2 regions of the Streptomyces europaeiscabiei genome follow, and region 2 is predicted to be linked to the other one. Evidence: predicted binding sites of a transcription regulator. Region 2 holds the regulator's gene; the other holds the start of a gene.
What was found. The regulator HrcA, encoded in region 2, represses chaperone genes, less so after heat shock. The targets are predictions, from matches to a motif close to TTNGCACTCNGNNNNNCNGAGTGCNAA.
Positions count from the first base shown of each region.

Region 1: groL (chaperonin GroEL) is a predicted target of HrcA. The motif match lies at 4,283-4,309, and genes of this name have one in related genera.

Region 1 is NZ_CP107841.1:4,753,048-4,759,921, forward strand. It holds gene OG858_RS20655 (hypothetical protein) at 1-341, shown strand, start outside; gene OG858_RS20660 (Uma2 family endonuclease) at 401-1,072, shown strand; gene OG858_RS20665 (NADH:flavin oxidoreductase) at 1,121-2,242, opposite strand; gene groL (chaperonin GroEL) at 2,498-4,120, opposite strand; gene OG858_RS20675 (cold-shock protein) at 4,559-4,765, opposite strand; gene OG858_RS20680 (MoaD/ThiS family protein) at 5,226-5,501, opposite strand; gene thrC (threonine synthase) at 5,595-6,874, opposite strand, start outside.
Region 2 is NZ_CP107841.1:3,532,355-3,539,228, forward strand. It holds gene OG858_RS15275 (16S rRNA (uracil(1498)-N(3))-methyltransferase) at 1-52, opposite strand, end outside; gene OG858_RS15280 (nitronate monooxygenase) at 49-1,155, opposite strand; gene dnaJ (molecular chaperone DnaJ) at 1,303-2,436, opposite strand; gene hrcA (heat-inducible transcriptional repressor HrcA) at 2,437-3,453, opposite strand; gene OG858_RS15295 (MBL fold metallo-hydrolase) at 3,791-4,528, shown strand; gene OG858_RS15300 (DUF3097 domain-containing protein) at 4,658-5,473, shown strand; gene OG858_RS15305 (hypothetical protein) at 5,513-6,040, opposite strand; gene hemW (radical SAM family heme chaperone HemW) at 6,199-6,874, opposite strand, start outside.

The DNA of each region.
Region 1 (6,874 bases), 1.2 Mb from region 2:
GCGCCACCGACGAGTCCATCCGCCAGGCCCTGACCTCCGGCCTCCCCACCCCGGTCCACAGCCCGGCGGCCCTCCTCCGCACCCGCCTCCTCACCAAGCTCCCCCCGGAGCCGGCGCCCACTCCCGACCCCGTACGCCCGCCCCTCCGCATGCTGGAGTGCGGTGAATGCGGCACCCCGGGCCCCCCGGAGGCCCTGCCGGGCGGCAGGTGCAGCGCCTGCCGGGGTCAACGCGCCCCTGCTCAACCCAACACGCCCCTGTCCGCCGCCGCAGTTCACCTCCACGCGGCCCAGATCCGTGCGGCGATGTCACAACAGCCACGAGAAAGAACACCCGCATGACCGCTCCTACGGTCCGCAGGCATCACCCCAGGGCACGATGGAGGGGAGGAGGCGACGCCATGACCCCCAGCACCGCCGAACGTCCGCAGATGCCCGTCGAGGACTTCGAGGAACTCGCCAGCGTGGCACCGGAGCACGTCCGGCTCGAATTCGTCGACGGGCGAGTCCGGACCAGGGACCCACTGAGCGTCGAGGACTTCGAGGAACTGGAGCGGCGGGCACCGGAGACCGTCCGGCTTGAGTACATCAACGGAAAACTTGAGGTCAAGGCCATGCCGGACGGCAACCACAGCGAGATCTTCATGTGGCTGCTGGAGCAGTGCCTGCATCATCGCCCCGGCCTGCGTCTTTACCACGAGCGCGGAGTCAGGACCGAGGCCTACCGCAAAGGTCGCGCTCGCACGGACGGAGCTCTCGCGCAACGGGGTCACTTCAAAGGCCACGGGGAGTGGTCCGCTTCCAACGGCGTCCTCATGGTCGTCGAGATCACCTCACACGACCGCGACACCAATCAGCGAGACCGCATCGACAAGCCCGTCGGCTATGGGGCAGTCGACATCCCCGTCTACCTCCTCGTCGATCGCGACAAGGAGACCGTCGTCGTGTACAGCGAGCCGAAGGACGGCAGCTACCAGCAGATCACCCCATTCCCCTGGGGAACCCCGGTGGAGCTGCCCGACCCCCTCGGCTTCACCCTGGACACGGAAGAACTGAAGGACTACGCCGACTGACCCGCCCCCCCATGCCGGGCCCACCGGACTCGTGGGCCCGGCACCACCTCAGCTGAGCGAGCCCAGCGCCGCCGGCTCGAACGCCTTCAGTTCGCCGAAGCGGCCGTCGAGCACCTTCGCCGCCCACTCCGGGTCCTGGAGCAGCGCGCGGCCCACGGCGACGAGGTCGAACTCCTCGGCCTCCAGGCCGTCCAGCAGGTCGTCGATGGCCTTGGTCGACGACGACTCACCGGCGAACGCGGCGAGGAACTCGCCGTCCAGGCCGACCGAGCCGACGGTGATGGTGGGCTTGCCGGTGAGCTTCTTCGTCCAGCCCGCGAGGTTGAGCTCGGAGCCCTCGAACTCCGCCTGCCAGTAGCGGCGCGTGGACGCGTGGAACGCGTCGACCCCGGCCGCCACGAGCGGGCTCAGCAGCGCCTCCAGCTCCTCCGGCGTCTCGGCGAGGCGCGCGTCGTACGCCTCCTGCTTCCACTGCGAGTAGCGGAAGATGATCGGGAAGTCGGCGGACACGGAGTCCCGTACGGCCGCCACGACCTCCGCCGCGAACTTCGTACGGGCGACGAGGTCACCGCCGTAGGCGTCCGTACGGCGGTTGGTGCGCTCCCAGAGGAACTGGTCGATCAGGTAGCCGTGGGCACCGTGGATCTCCACGCCGTCCATGCCGATGCGCTCGGCCTCGGCGGCGGACTTGGCGAAGGCCTCGACGACCTCGTCGATGTCGGCCTGGGTCATGGCCCGGCCGCCGTCGGCCTCGGTGCCGTCGGGCCGCAGGCCGGAGGGGCCGAACACGGGGGCGTCCGGGAAGAGCTTGCCCTGCTGCCGGACGGTCCCGATGTGCCACAGCTGCGGGACGATCGTGCCGCCACCGGCGTGCACCGCCTCCACGACCTTCGCCCAGCCGGCGAGCTGCTCCTCACCGGCGAACCGCGGCACTCCGTCCAGGTCCCCGGCCGTCTCGTGACCGACGTAGGTGCCCTCGGTCACGATCAGGCCGACTCCCGCGGCCGCCCGCCGCCCGTAGTACGAGGCCACGTCCGCCCCGGGGACACCGCCGGGCGAGAACACCCGCGTCATGGGGGCCATGGCGATCCGGTTCGGAACGGTCAGACCGTTGATCGTGACGGGTCGGGACAGCACTTCGGCGGCACGGGAGGTGGAGGCGGTGGTCACGTGGGGACTCCTCGGAGAGGCCGTAGGGACGTCGGCACGACGTCGCGTGGACATCGAGTGGTACGAGTGGAACTAGTGGAACATGCACTACATGCGCATGCATCTAGCACCTCTCCTCCCAACCGCCCCGCCCGGCACGGAATTCCGCCGCCACCCCCGCGTCCGATGTGACCCCGGACACGCCCGAGGGCGGCACTCCCTGCGTCCAGGGAGTGCCGCCCTCGGTACTGAAGGACGGTGATCGACCAGGGTCGATCAGAAGTCCATGTCACCGCCGGGCATACCGCCACCGGCAGGCGCGGAAGCCTTCTCCGGCTTGTCGGCGATGACGGCCTCGGTGGTGAGGAAGAGCGCGGCGATGGAGGCGGCGTTCTGCAGAGCGGAGCGCGTGACCTTCGCCGGGTCGATGATGCCTTCGGCGATCATGTCGACGTACTCACCGGTCGCGGCGTTCAGGCCGTGACCGACGGGCAGGTTGCGCACCTTCTCGACGATGACGCCACCCTCGAGACCACCGTTGACGGCGATCTGCTTGAGCGGGGCCTCCAGCGCGAGACGTACGGCGTTGGCGCCGGTCGCCTCGTCACCCGTCAGCTCCAGCTTCTCGAAGACCGAGGAGGCCTGGAGCAGGGCCACGCCACCACCGGCGACGATGCCCTCTTCGACGGCCGCCTTCGCGTTGCGAACGGCGTCCTCGATGCGGTGCTTGCGCTCCTTGAGCTCGACCTCGGTCGCGGCACCGGCCTTGATGACGGCCACGCCGCCCGCGAGCTTCGCCAGGCGCTCCTGGAGCTTCTCGCGGTCGTAGTCCGAGTCGCTGTTCTCGATCTCGGCGCGGATCTGGTTGACCCGGCCCTGGACCTGCTCGGAGGAGCCGGACCCGTCGACGATGGTCGTCTCGTCCTTGGTGATGACGACCTTGCGGGCACGGCCCAGGAGGTCGATGGAGGTGTTCTCGAGCTTGAGACCGACCTCCTCGGAGATGACCTCGCCGCCCGTGAGGATGGCGATGTCGTTCAGCATCGCCTTGCGGCGGTCGCCGAAGCCCGGGGCCTTGACGGCGACGGACTTGAAGGTGCCACGGATCTTGTTGACGACCAGGGTCGACAGGGCCTCGCCCTCGACGTCCTCGGCGATGATCAGCAGCGGCTTGCCCGACTGCATGACCTTCTCCAGGAGCGGGAGCAGGTCCTTGACGTTGGTGACCTTGGAGTTGGCGATGAGGATGTAGGGGTCCTCGAGCACGGCCTCCATGCGCTCCATGTCGGTCGCGAAGTACGCCGAGATGTAGCCCTTGTCGAAGCGCATGCCCTCGGTGAGCTCAAGCTCGAGCCCGAAGGTCTGCGACTCCTCGACGGTGATGACGCCTTCCTTGCCGACCTTGTCCATCGCCTCGGCGATGAGCTCGCCGATCTGGGTGTCGGCGGCGGAGATGGAGGCCGTGGAGGCGATCTGCTCCTTGGTCTCGACCTCCTTGGCCTGGTCGAGCAGCGCACCGGAGACGGCCTCGACGGCCTTCTCGATACCGCGCTTCAGGGCCATCGGGTTGGCACCGGCGGCGACGTTGCGCAGGCCTTCGCGGACCAGCGCCTGGGCCAGGACGGTCGCGGTCGTCGTGCCGTCACCGGCTACGTCGTCCGTCTTCTTCGCGACTTCCTTGACCAGCTCGGCGCCGATCTTCTCGTACGGGTCCTCGAGCTCGATCTCCTTGGCGATGGAGACACCATCGTTGGTGATCGTGGGGGCGCCCCACTTCTTCTCGAGGACGACGTTGCGGCCCTTGGGGCCGAGCGTCACCTTGACGGCGTCCGCGAGCTGGTTCATGCCGCGCTCGAGGCCGCGCCGTGCCTCCTCGTCGAACGCGATGATCTTGGCCATGTGAAGTGGTCCTCCCGGACAGGGGGTGGATTTCTCCGGACCGTGCTGGCGCCCGCGACGGACGGCTCGCCGGCCTCGTGGTTCCTTGCCCCACATGGCCTGCGGGCCTCACCGACCCGATCCTCGTTGTCACTCTCACCTTCAGAGTGCTAACGCCAATGATTAGCACTCGGCATGCCCGAGTGCAAGGTGCGCCCGCGAAGCGGGCTCGTTGAGGGGTGGTGGTCGGGTGACGGGCGGGCGCAAGCGGCTCTCGATGATCCGCAGGTGAACGCACCCCCGCGCGCCCATGCGCGACCCCCGCCCGCACCCCCGCCCCGGACCCGTGGGCGGCCTCGACCGGTGACCGCGCACACAAGAGGGCTCGCACCCCTTACGGGATGCGAGCCCTCCCACGAAGAACGAAGAACGTCGCTGCGTTAACCCCGGCGCGTTACTTCAGCCGGCCGCGAGCCGGACCATGTCCGCCTGCGGCCCCTTCTGACCCTGCGAGATCTCGAACTCGACCCGCTGGCCCTCTTCCAGGGTGCGGTAACCGTCCATCTGAATCGCGCTGTAGTGGACGAATACATCCGCACCACCGTCGACCGCGATGAAGCCGTACCCCTTCTCCGCGTTGAACCACTTGACGGTGCCCTGAGCCATGCCTAACTCCCCTATTACTGGCCCTTGCACAGATCCACACTTCGCGGATCCGGGTCAGACCTCACCCCCCAACGGTTGGGGGTGTGCGCCGGAACGCGTCGACCGCGGCCGAATGTATCTGTCCAACTGCCCTCTGCAACAGGTCAATCGGACGAGAATTCTGGACACGACCGGTCGGGAATGTACGAACAATTCACCCGAATTCAGGGCAAGTCGGGCCCCACAAAAGGGAAGAAATACGCAAAAGGCCTGCACACTTTGGCTACTTCATATAGGGCGTGCGGCTCAATCAAATATGCGCCCGGCATGGAATCACTATGCCGATCGGACCGGGTTCCCCAACTGTACCGTGCTCAACCATAGAGAATTGCCCCCTCCGCTTCTCTCGCAGAGGGGGCAATTCGATGAACTCTCAGTAATCAAAGTTACCGACGGTTACTACCGGCCGGTACGGCCGGGGTCAGCCGCCGGCGACGGCGGGAATGATCGACACGCCCGCACCGTCCGGCGTGGCCGTCTCCAGCCCCTGCTCGAACCGGACATCGTCGTCATTCACGTACACATTCACGAACCGCCGCAACTTGCCCTGGTCATCCAGAACCCGGGCGGCGATCCCGTTGTGGTTCTTCTCGAGGTCGGCGATCACCTCGGCGAGAGTCGCGCCTTCGGCACTCACCTCGGCCTTGCCGCCGGTGTAGGTACGAAGGATGGTGGGGATGCGAACGTTGACGCTCATGACGTGTGACCTCCGGTCGGGACGGCGGGGTTGGGGGCGCGGGGAACTGCGCGGCCGGCCCCCACCGGCCCGCAGACGAACGACTGGCGAGTCTTACGCGAGACCGGCCTCACGGAACGAATCAAGGTTGGGCCGAATGGTCGCGGTGAGGCCGGTCCCGGCCACCGCGTCCAGCGTCTTCAGACCGTCACCGGTGTTGAGAACGACCGTGGTCAGCGTCGGGTCGAGAAGCCCGTCCTCGATCAGCTTCTTCGCCACCCCGACGGTCACCCCACCGGCGGTCTCCGCGAAGATCCCTTCCGTCCGCGCCAGCAGCTTGATCGCCTCGACGACCTGCTCGTCCGTCACGTCCTCCACGGCCCCACCGGTGCGCCGCGCGATGTCGAGCACATACGGCCCGTCCGCCGGGTTGCCGATCGCCAGCGACTTCGCGATGGTGTTCGGCTTCTGGGGCCGCACCACGTCGTGCCCGGCCTTGAAGGCCACCGACACCGGCGAGCACCCCTCCGCCTGCGCACCGAAGATCTTGTACGGCTTGTCCTCGACGAGCCCGAGCCTGATCAGCTCCTGGAGCCCCTTGTCGATCTTCGTGAGCTGCGACCCGGAGGCGATCGGCACGACCAGCTGGTCGGGAAGCCGCCAGCCGAGCTGCTCGCAGATCTCGTACGCCAGGGTCTTGGAGCCCTCCGCGTAGTACGGCCGCAGGTTGACGTTGACGAAGCCCCAGCCCTCGCCGGCCGGGTCGCCGATCAGCTCGGAGCAGAAACGGTTCACGTCGTCGTAGTTGCCCTCGATGCCGACGAGCTCGCCACCGTAGATGGCGGCCATGACGACCTTGCCCTGCTCCAGGTCGTGCGGGATGAACACGCAGGACCGCAGGCCGGCGCGGGCGGCGGCGGCGCCGACGGCACCGGCCAGGTTGCCCGTGGAGGAGCAGGAGAGGGTGGTGAAGCCGAAGGCGCGGGCCGCCTCCAGTGCCTGGGCGACGACGCGGTCCTTGAAGGAGTGCGTCGGGTTGCCGGAGTCGTCCTTGATGAAGAGCTTGCCGGTGTCGACGCCGAGCGCGGCCGCGAGGTTGTCCGCCTTGACGAGCTGGGTCCAGCCGGGGTTGATGTTCGGCTTGGTGGCCACGTCGGCCGGGACGGGCAGCAGGGGCGCGTACCGCCAGATGTTCGCGGGGCCGGACTCGATCCGCTTGCGCAGCTCTTCGGTTTCGTAGGCGGAGTAGTCGTACGCGATCTCCAGCGGCCCGAAACACTCCTCGCACGCGAAGACCGGCCCGAGGGATACGCGGTGACCGCATTCGCGACAGCTCAGGGCGGCGGCGGGGCCGAGGTCTACTGTGGAGGTGGAGTCGGTGGTGCTTGCAACAG
Region 2 (6,874 bases):
TCTCCGATCCCCGGCCGTCGAACCGCTCCACCACGAACACCGGCGCGGTCATCGGCCCTCGCTCCCGGTCCGGCCGCCCTGCCCGCCGACCTGCGCGGAGGCCTGCTCGGCCTGCGCGGCGGCGATCTCGGCGGCCAGCACCTCGACCAGTTCCCCGGCCGGCAGGTCCCGGGCCATCCGGTGCCCCTGCCCGGCCCACAGCGCCATGCCCTGCGCGTCCCCGGCCTTGGCGGCGGCCTTGCGCAGCGGCGAGGTGAGGTGGTGGACCTCGGGGTAGGCGACGGGCGCGTACGGGCCGTGCTCGCGCATGAACCGGTTGACCAGACCGCGCGCCGGGCGCCCGGAGAAGGCGCGGGTCAGCTCCGTGCGGACGAAGAGGGGATCGGTCAGCGCCTGCTTGTGCACGGCGTGCGCGCCGGACTCGGTGGTGGCGAGGAACGCCGTGCCGAGCTGGGCCGCGGTCGCGCCCGCCGTGAGGAGGGCGGCGATCTGGCCGCCGCGCATGATGCCGCCGGCCGCGACCATCGGCAGCGCCACGGCCTCGCGGACCTGGGCGACCAGGGAGAGCAGGCCGATGCCTGCGCAGTCCCGCTCGGGGTCGTCCCGGTGTGTGCCCTGGTGACCGCCCGCCTCGACGCCCTGCACGATCACGGCGTGGGCCCCGGACCGTTCCACGGCCTGTGCCTCCTCCGCCGAGGTCGCGGTGACCAGGGTGAGCGTGCCCTTGCGGGCGAAGGACTCGATGATCTCGGGGGTCGGGCAGCCGAAGTGGAACGACACCACCGGCACGGGGTTGTCCAGCAGCACCGCGAGCTTGGCCTCGTAGCCGTCGTCGCGCCCGCTGTCGGGGTCGCCCAGCTCGGCGTCGTACCAGGTGGCCTCACCGGCCAGCTGCTCCGCGTACACCTCGACGGCGGCCGGCTCGGCATACTCCGGCTGCGGCATGAAGAGGTTCACGCCGAAGGGGCGCGAGGTGAGCGCCCTGAGCGCCTTGATCTCCTGGTACATCCCGTCGGCCGTCTTGTACCCGGCGGCGAGGAACCCCAGCCCGCCCGCCTCGGACACGGCGGCGGCCAGCCGCGGCACGGACACACCGCCCGCCATCGGGGCCTGCACGATCGGCAGCGGGACGAGATCGGTCAGTGCGGAGGACATGACGGCATGTTGCCATGTCCACCGGACTTCGCCGAATCGGGGAAGGGTGCGGGCCCCGGCCCCGTAAGGGACGCGGGGCTGTGACATGTGCGGCTCCGCCACGTGGGCGACCGGCCACGCATCACCCGCACCCCGGCGGACAACCGGTCAGCGCCCGTTGAACGCGTCCTTCAGCCGCGAGAACAGGCCCTGCTGCCCGGGCTGGAACTGCCCCGTGGGCCGCTCCTCACCCCGAAGCACCGCCAGCTGCCGCAGCAGCCCCTCCTGCTCCGGGTCGAGCTTCGTCGGCGTCTGGACCTCGACGTGGACGATCAGATCGCCTCGGCCGCCGCCCCGCAGATGCGTGACGCCCCGCCCGTGCAACGGGATCGACTGCCCGGACTGCGTCCCGGGCCGGATGTCGACCTCCTCGAGACCGTCCAGCGTCTCCAGCGGCACCTTCGTGCCGAGGGACGCCGCCGTCATCGGGATCGTCACCGTGCAGTGCAGATCGTCGCCGCGCCGCTGGAACGTCGAGTGCGGCAGCTCGTGGATCTCGACGTAGAGGTCACCGGCGGGACCGCCACCGGGCCCGACCTCGCCCTCACCGGCGAGCTGGATCCGTGTGCCGTTGTCGACACCGGCCGGGATCTTGACGGTGAGCGTCCGCCGCGACCGCACCCGCCCGTCGCCCGCGCACTCGGGACACGGGTTGGGGACGATCGTGCCGAACCCCTGGCACTGCGGGCAGGGCCGGGAGGTCATGACCTGACCGAGGAAGGACCGCGTGACCTGCGAGACCTCACCACGACCGCGACACATGTCACAGGTCTGGGCGGTGGTCCCCGGGGCCGCGCCCTCGCCGCTGCAGGTCGTGCACACGACGGCCGTGTCGACCTGGATGTCCTTCGTCGTGCCGAAGGCCGCCTCGTCGAGGTCGATCTCCAGCCGGATCATCGCGTCCTGGCCCCGGCGCGTACGCGACCGAGGACCCCGCTGCGACGCCGTACCGAAGAAGGCGTCCATGATGTCCGAGAAGTTACCGAAGCCACCGGCGCCGAAGCCGCCCGCGCCGCCGCCCGCCTGGGACAGCGGGTCGCCGCCGAGGTCGTAGACCTGCTTCTTCTGCGGGTCCGAGAGCACCTCGTAGGCGGCGTTGATCTCCTTGAACCGCTCCTGGGTCTTCGGATCGGGGTTGACGTCCGGGTGCAGCTCGCGCGCGAGCCTCCGGAACGCCTTCTTGATCTCGTCCTGGGAAGCGTCGCGGCGCACGCCGAGCACGGCGTAATAGTCCGTGGCCACTCAGGACTCCGCCAGGATCTGTCCGACGTACCGTGCCACCGCTCGTACCGCTCCCATCGTTCCCGGATAATCCATGCGCGTAGGTCCGACCACGCCCAGTTTCGCTACCGCCTCGCCGCCCGAACCGTAACCGACGGAGACGACGGACGTGGAGTTGAGTCCCTCATACGCGTTCTCATGACCGATGCGTACGGTCATGCCCGAATCCCCGGCCTCGCCAAGCAACTTGAGGAGGACGACCTGCTCCTCCAAGGCTTCCAGAACGGGCCGGATGGTGAGGGGGAAGTCATGTCCGAAGCGGGTGAGATTGGCGGTACCGCCGATCATCAGCCGCTCCTCGCTCTCCTCGACGAGTGCTTCCAGCAGGGTGGAGAGCACCGTCGTGACCGTGCCCCGGTCCTCGACGTCGAACGCCTCGGGCAGGTCCTCGACCAGCCTCGGCACGTCGGTGAACCGGCGGCCCGCGACCTTGCTGTTGAGCCGGGCGCGCAGATCCGCGAGTGACGTTTCTCCGAACGGCGCCGGGCAGTCGACCAGCCGCTGCTCCACCCGTCCCGTGTCCGTGATCAGCACGAGCATCAGCCGGGCGGGGGCCAGCGACAGCAACTCCACGTGCCGCACCGTCGACCGTGTGAGCGACGGATACTGCACGACGGCGACCTGCCGGGTGAGCTGCGCGAGCAGCCGTACGGTTCTGGCCACCACGTCGTCGAGGTCGACGGCGCCGTCCAGGAAGTTCTGGATGGCGCGCCGCTCGGGCGGGGTCATCGGTTTGACGCCGGCCAGCTTGTCGACGAAGAGCCGGTACCCCTTGTCGGTGGGGATGCGGCCCGCGCTGGTGTGGGGCTGGGCGATGAAGCCCTCGTCCTCCAGCGCCGCCATGTCGTTGCGGACGGTCGCCGGGGAGACGCCCAGGTTGTGCCGCTCCGTGAGCGCCTTGGAACCGACCGGCTCCTCGGTGCCCACGTAGTCCTGGACGATGGCGCGCAGCACCTGGAGCCTGCGTTCACTGAGCACCGCGCACACCTCCAGCTCGCTCTCCTGTGGCTCTCCCTTGGCACTCACCCCGGGCGAGTGCCAACACTCCCCGCCCAGTGTACGGCGGTGGGGTACGCCCCCGGCAAGGCCGGTCCAGCCATGTCGTGCCGACGTGTACCGACCTGTCCGACGATGTCGGGCCACTTCCTACCGGCGAGTTCGGCGACCGTCGACGCCACCCGGACCGCCGGCCGGCGGCACATCGGTGGCCACGTCACCCTTCGGCCTGCCCGCGGCCGGTCCGAAGCCTTCCCGCCGGCCTCCCCCGGCGCCCTCCCTCACCCGGCACGCGGGGAGCTACAGCTAGCGTCGGCGCATGACGGTGACTTGGGAAGAGTGCGGATGGCAGGGATTGACGCCCCGGGTCGGACGGTGCCGCCTTCCCGGCTGGGACTGCACGGTCGGACTGGTGGTCGGGGACGGTTCGGCCCTCATGATCGACGCGGGTTCGAGCCTGCCGGAGGGCGCGCGGTTGCGCACCGAGGCGCGCCGACTGCTCGGGGGCGCCCGTGTGACACATCTCGCGCTCACCCACCCCCACTTCGACCATGTCTTCGGGGCGGCGGCGTTCACCGGGGTGGAGGTCTTCGGCGCGATGGGCGTCGACGGCGTCCCGACCGGTGCGTGCGACGCCCTCCGCGCGGACGCCGTGCACCACGGCCTCCCCCCGGCGGACGCCACCGAGGCCGCCGACCTCCTCGTACGCCCCCACCACCACGTCTCCGGCGAGTGGACGCTCGACCTGGGCGGCGACGTCCGGGTGCTCCTGGCGAACGTGGGCCCGGGGCACACGGGCCACGACCTGGCCGTCCTGGTCCCCGGGACCGCGCACGGCCGCCCCGGGGTCGTGTTCTGCGGGGACCTGGTCGAGGAGTCCGGCGAACCCCAGGCGGGCCCCGACGCGGTCCCCTCCCGCTGGCCGGCCGCCCTGGACCGGCTCCTGGAGCTGGGCGGCGAGGACGCGTTGTACGTGCCCGGCCACGGGGCGGTGGTGGACGCGGCGTTCGTACGGGCCCAACGGGACGCGCTGGCAGGGCGCTTCGGCGTGTCCTAGCCGGTCGCGGTGGACCTCGGTCGGCGCGGGCCATGGCCTGTCACCGGACATCGGCAATCAGCCATCAGCCATCGGCGTGTCGCGCTGAGCGGGGGACATCCGGGCGCGGCTTCTCCTATCGTCATCCGAATGCGCCAGTACTCACCCGACCTGACCCCTCCCTGGAAGAAGCCCAAGCCGGCCCCCGAGGTCCCGGCCGACCCCGGTCTGGTCGTCGAGGAGCCCACCACCGGCTTCTGCGGCGCGGTCGTGGGCTGCGAGGCGGGCACGGTGACGCTGGAGGACCGCTTCGGCAAACACCGTGTGTTCCCGCTGGAACCCCGGGGCTTCCTCCTTGAGGGCCGGGTGGTGACCCTGGTACGCCCCTCGTCCGCGGCCCCCGTCCGCCCCTCCCGCACGGCCTCCGGCTCGGTCGCCGTACCCGGCGCCCGCGCCCGCGTGGCCCGCGCCGGCCGGATCTACGTCGAGGGCCGCCACGACGCCGAACTCGTCGAGCGGGTCTGGGGCGACGACCTGCGTATCGAGGGCGTGGTGGTGGAGTACCTGGAGGGCGTGGACGACCTGCCCGCGATCGTCGCCGAGTTCGCCCCCGGACCGGACGCCCGTCTCGGGGTCCTGGTCGACCACCTGGTCCCCGGCAGCAAGGAATCCCGTATCGCCGAGTCGGTGACCAGCGACCACTCGCTCGTCGTGGGCCACCCGTACATCGACGTCTGGGAGGCCGTGAAGCCGTCGTCGGTGGGCATCACGGCGTGGCCCCGCGTGCCGCGCGGCCAGGACTGGAAGACGGGGGTGTGCCGGGCGCTGGGGTGGCCGGAAAACACGGGTGAGGTGTGGCAGCGGCGGATTCTGTCGCGGGTGCGGTCCTATCGGGACCTGGAACCCGAACTGCTGGGCCGGGTGGAGGAGTTGATCGACTTCGTCACGGTCGGCGAGGGTGCGTGACGTCGGCGGGGTGACTTCGGCGGTGCGTGACGTCGGCGGTCAGCCCTCTCCGCGCCTTGCCAACCGCTCCCGGTGTCCCGCCCGGTCGGGCTGCCCCGCGTACGGCAGCGGCTGCGCCACCAGCCCGAACCACAGCTCGGGCGCCCACTGGCTCAGGGCCTTCTCGTAGGGCTTGAAGGAGTGGGGGAGGTGGATGCGGTAGCGCAGCCGGGGCAGACCGGGCCGGAGCGGTTCCGTGTCACGGACGAACTGCCACAGCAGCGGGTCGTCGCGGTCGATCTCGCCCCGGGGGCACAGTTCGACGGTGAAGGTCCGGTGGTAGTAGATACCCACCCCGGCGAGCGAGTCCCAGCGGATCAGGGCGATCTCCTTGCCCCGGATCCACCAGAATCCCGTCGCGTCGAAGGCCATCATCCACCGGCGGGTCCGCCAAGTGGAGACGACCGGGATGGCGAAACCCACCGCGACCAGCATCAACAGCACGCCAACCCAACCGGTGCCGAGGATCCCGTCGCGGCTCAGACCACGGACCACCGCCATCACGCCGAACCCACCGGCATTGAGCACGATGAGACCGAACGGCAGGAGCGACAGAAACCGCCGCAGACCAAACCGCAATATCGTCGCGTCCGCAGCCGGCGCTCCCCCAGAGATCATGGGGCGGGACCCTATCCGAGGGACTACGCCCCCACCAGAGCCGTAGCCGTCTCGGTCCACCAGCAGTCTCAGTCCACCAGGTCGCGCACCACCGCGTCCGCAAGCAACCGCCCCCGCAGCGTGAGCACCGCGCGCCCCTCCTCGTACGGCGCCGCCTCCAGCAGCCCGTCGGACAGAGCGCGCCCTGCCGCCGCCAGGCCTTCCTCCCGCAGCAGCGACAGCGGGCAACCCTCCCGGAGCCGCAGCTCCAGCAGGATCCGTTCGACGCGGCGGTCCTCGTCCGCCAGCAGCTCCCGCCCGGCCCCCGGGGACCGACCCGCCGCCAGCGCGCCCGCGTACGCGCCCGGGTGCTTGACGTTCCACCAGCGCACGCCGCCGACGTGGCTGTGGGCGCCCGGCCCCGCGCCCCACCAGTCGGCGCCGCGCCAGTACAGCTCGTTGTGCAGGCAGCGGCCGGCCGCGGAGGTGGCCCAGTTGGAGACCTCGTACCAGGCGAAGCCGGCGGCCGAGAGCATCTCCTCGGCGATCAGGTAGCGGTCGGCGTGGACGTCGTCGTCCGTCATCGGGACCTCACCGCGACGGATGCGCCGGGCGAGCTGCGTGCCTTCCTCGACGATCAGCGCGTACGCCGAGACGTGGTCCGGTCCGGCGCCGAGCGCGGCGTCCAGGGAGGCCCGCCAGTCGTCGTCGGACTCCCCCGGCGTGCCGTAGATCAGGTCGAGGTTGACATGGTCGAAGCCCGCC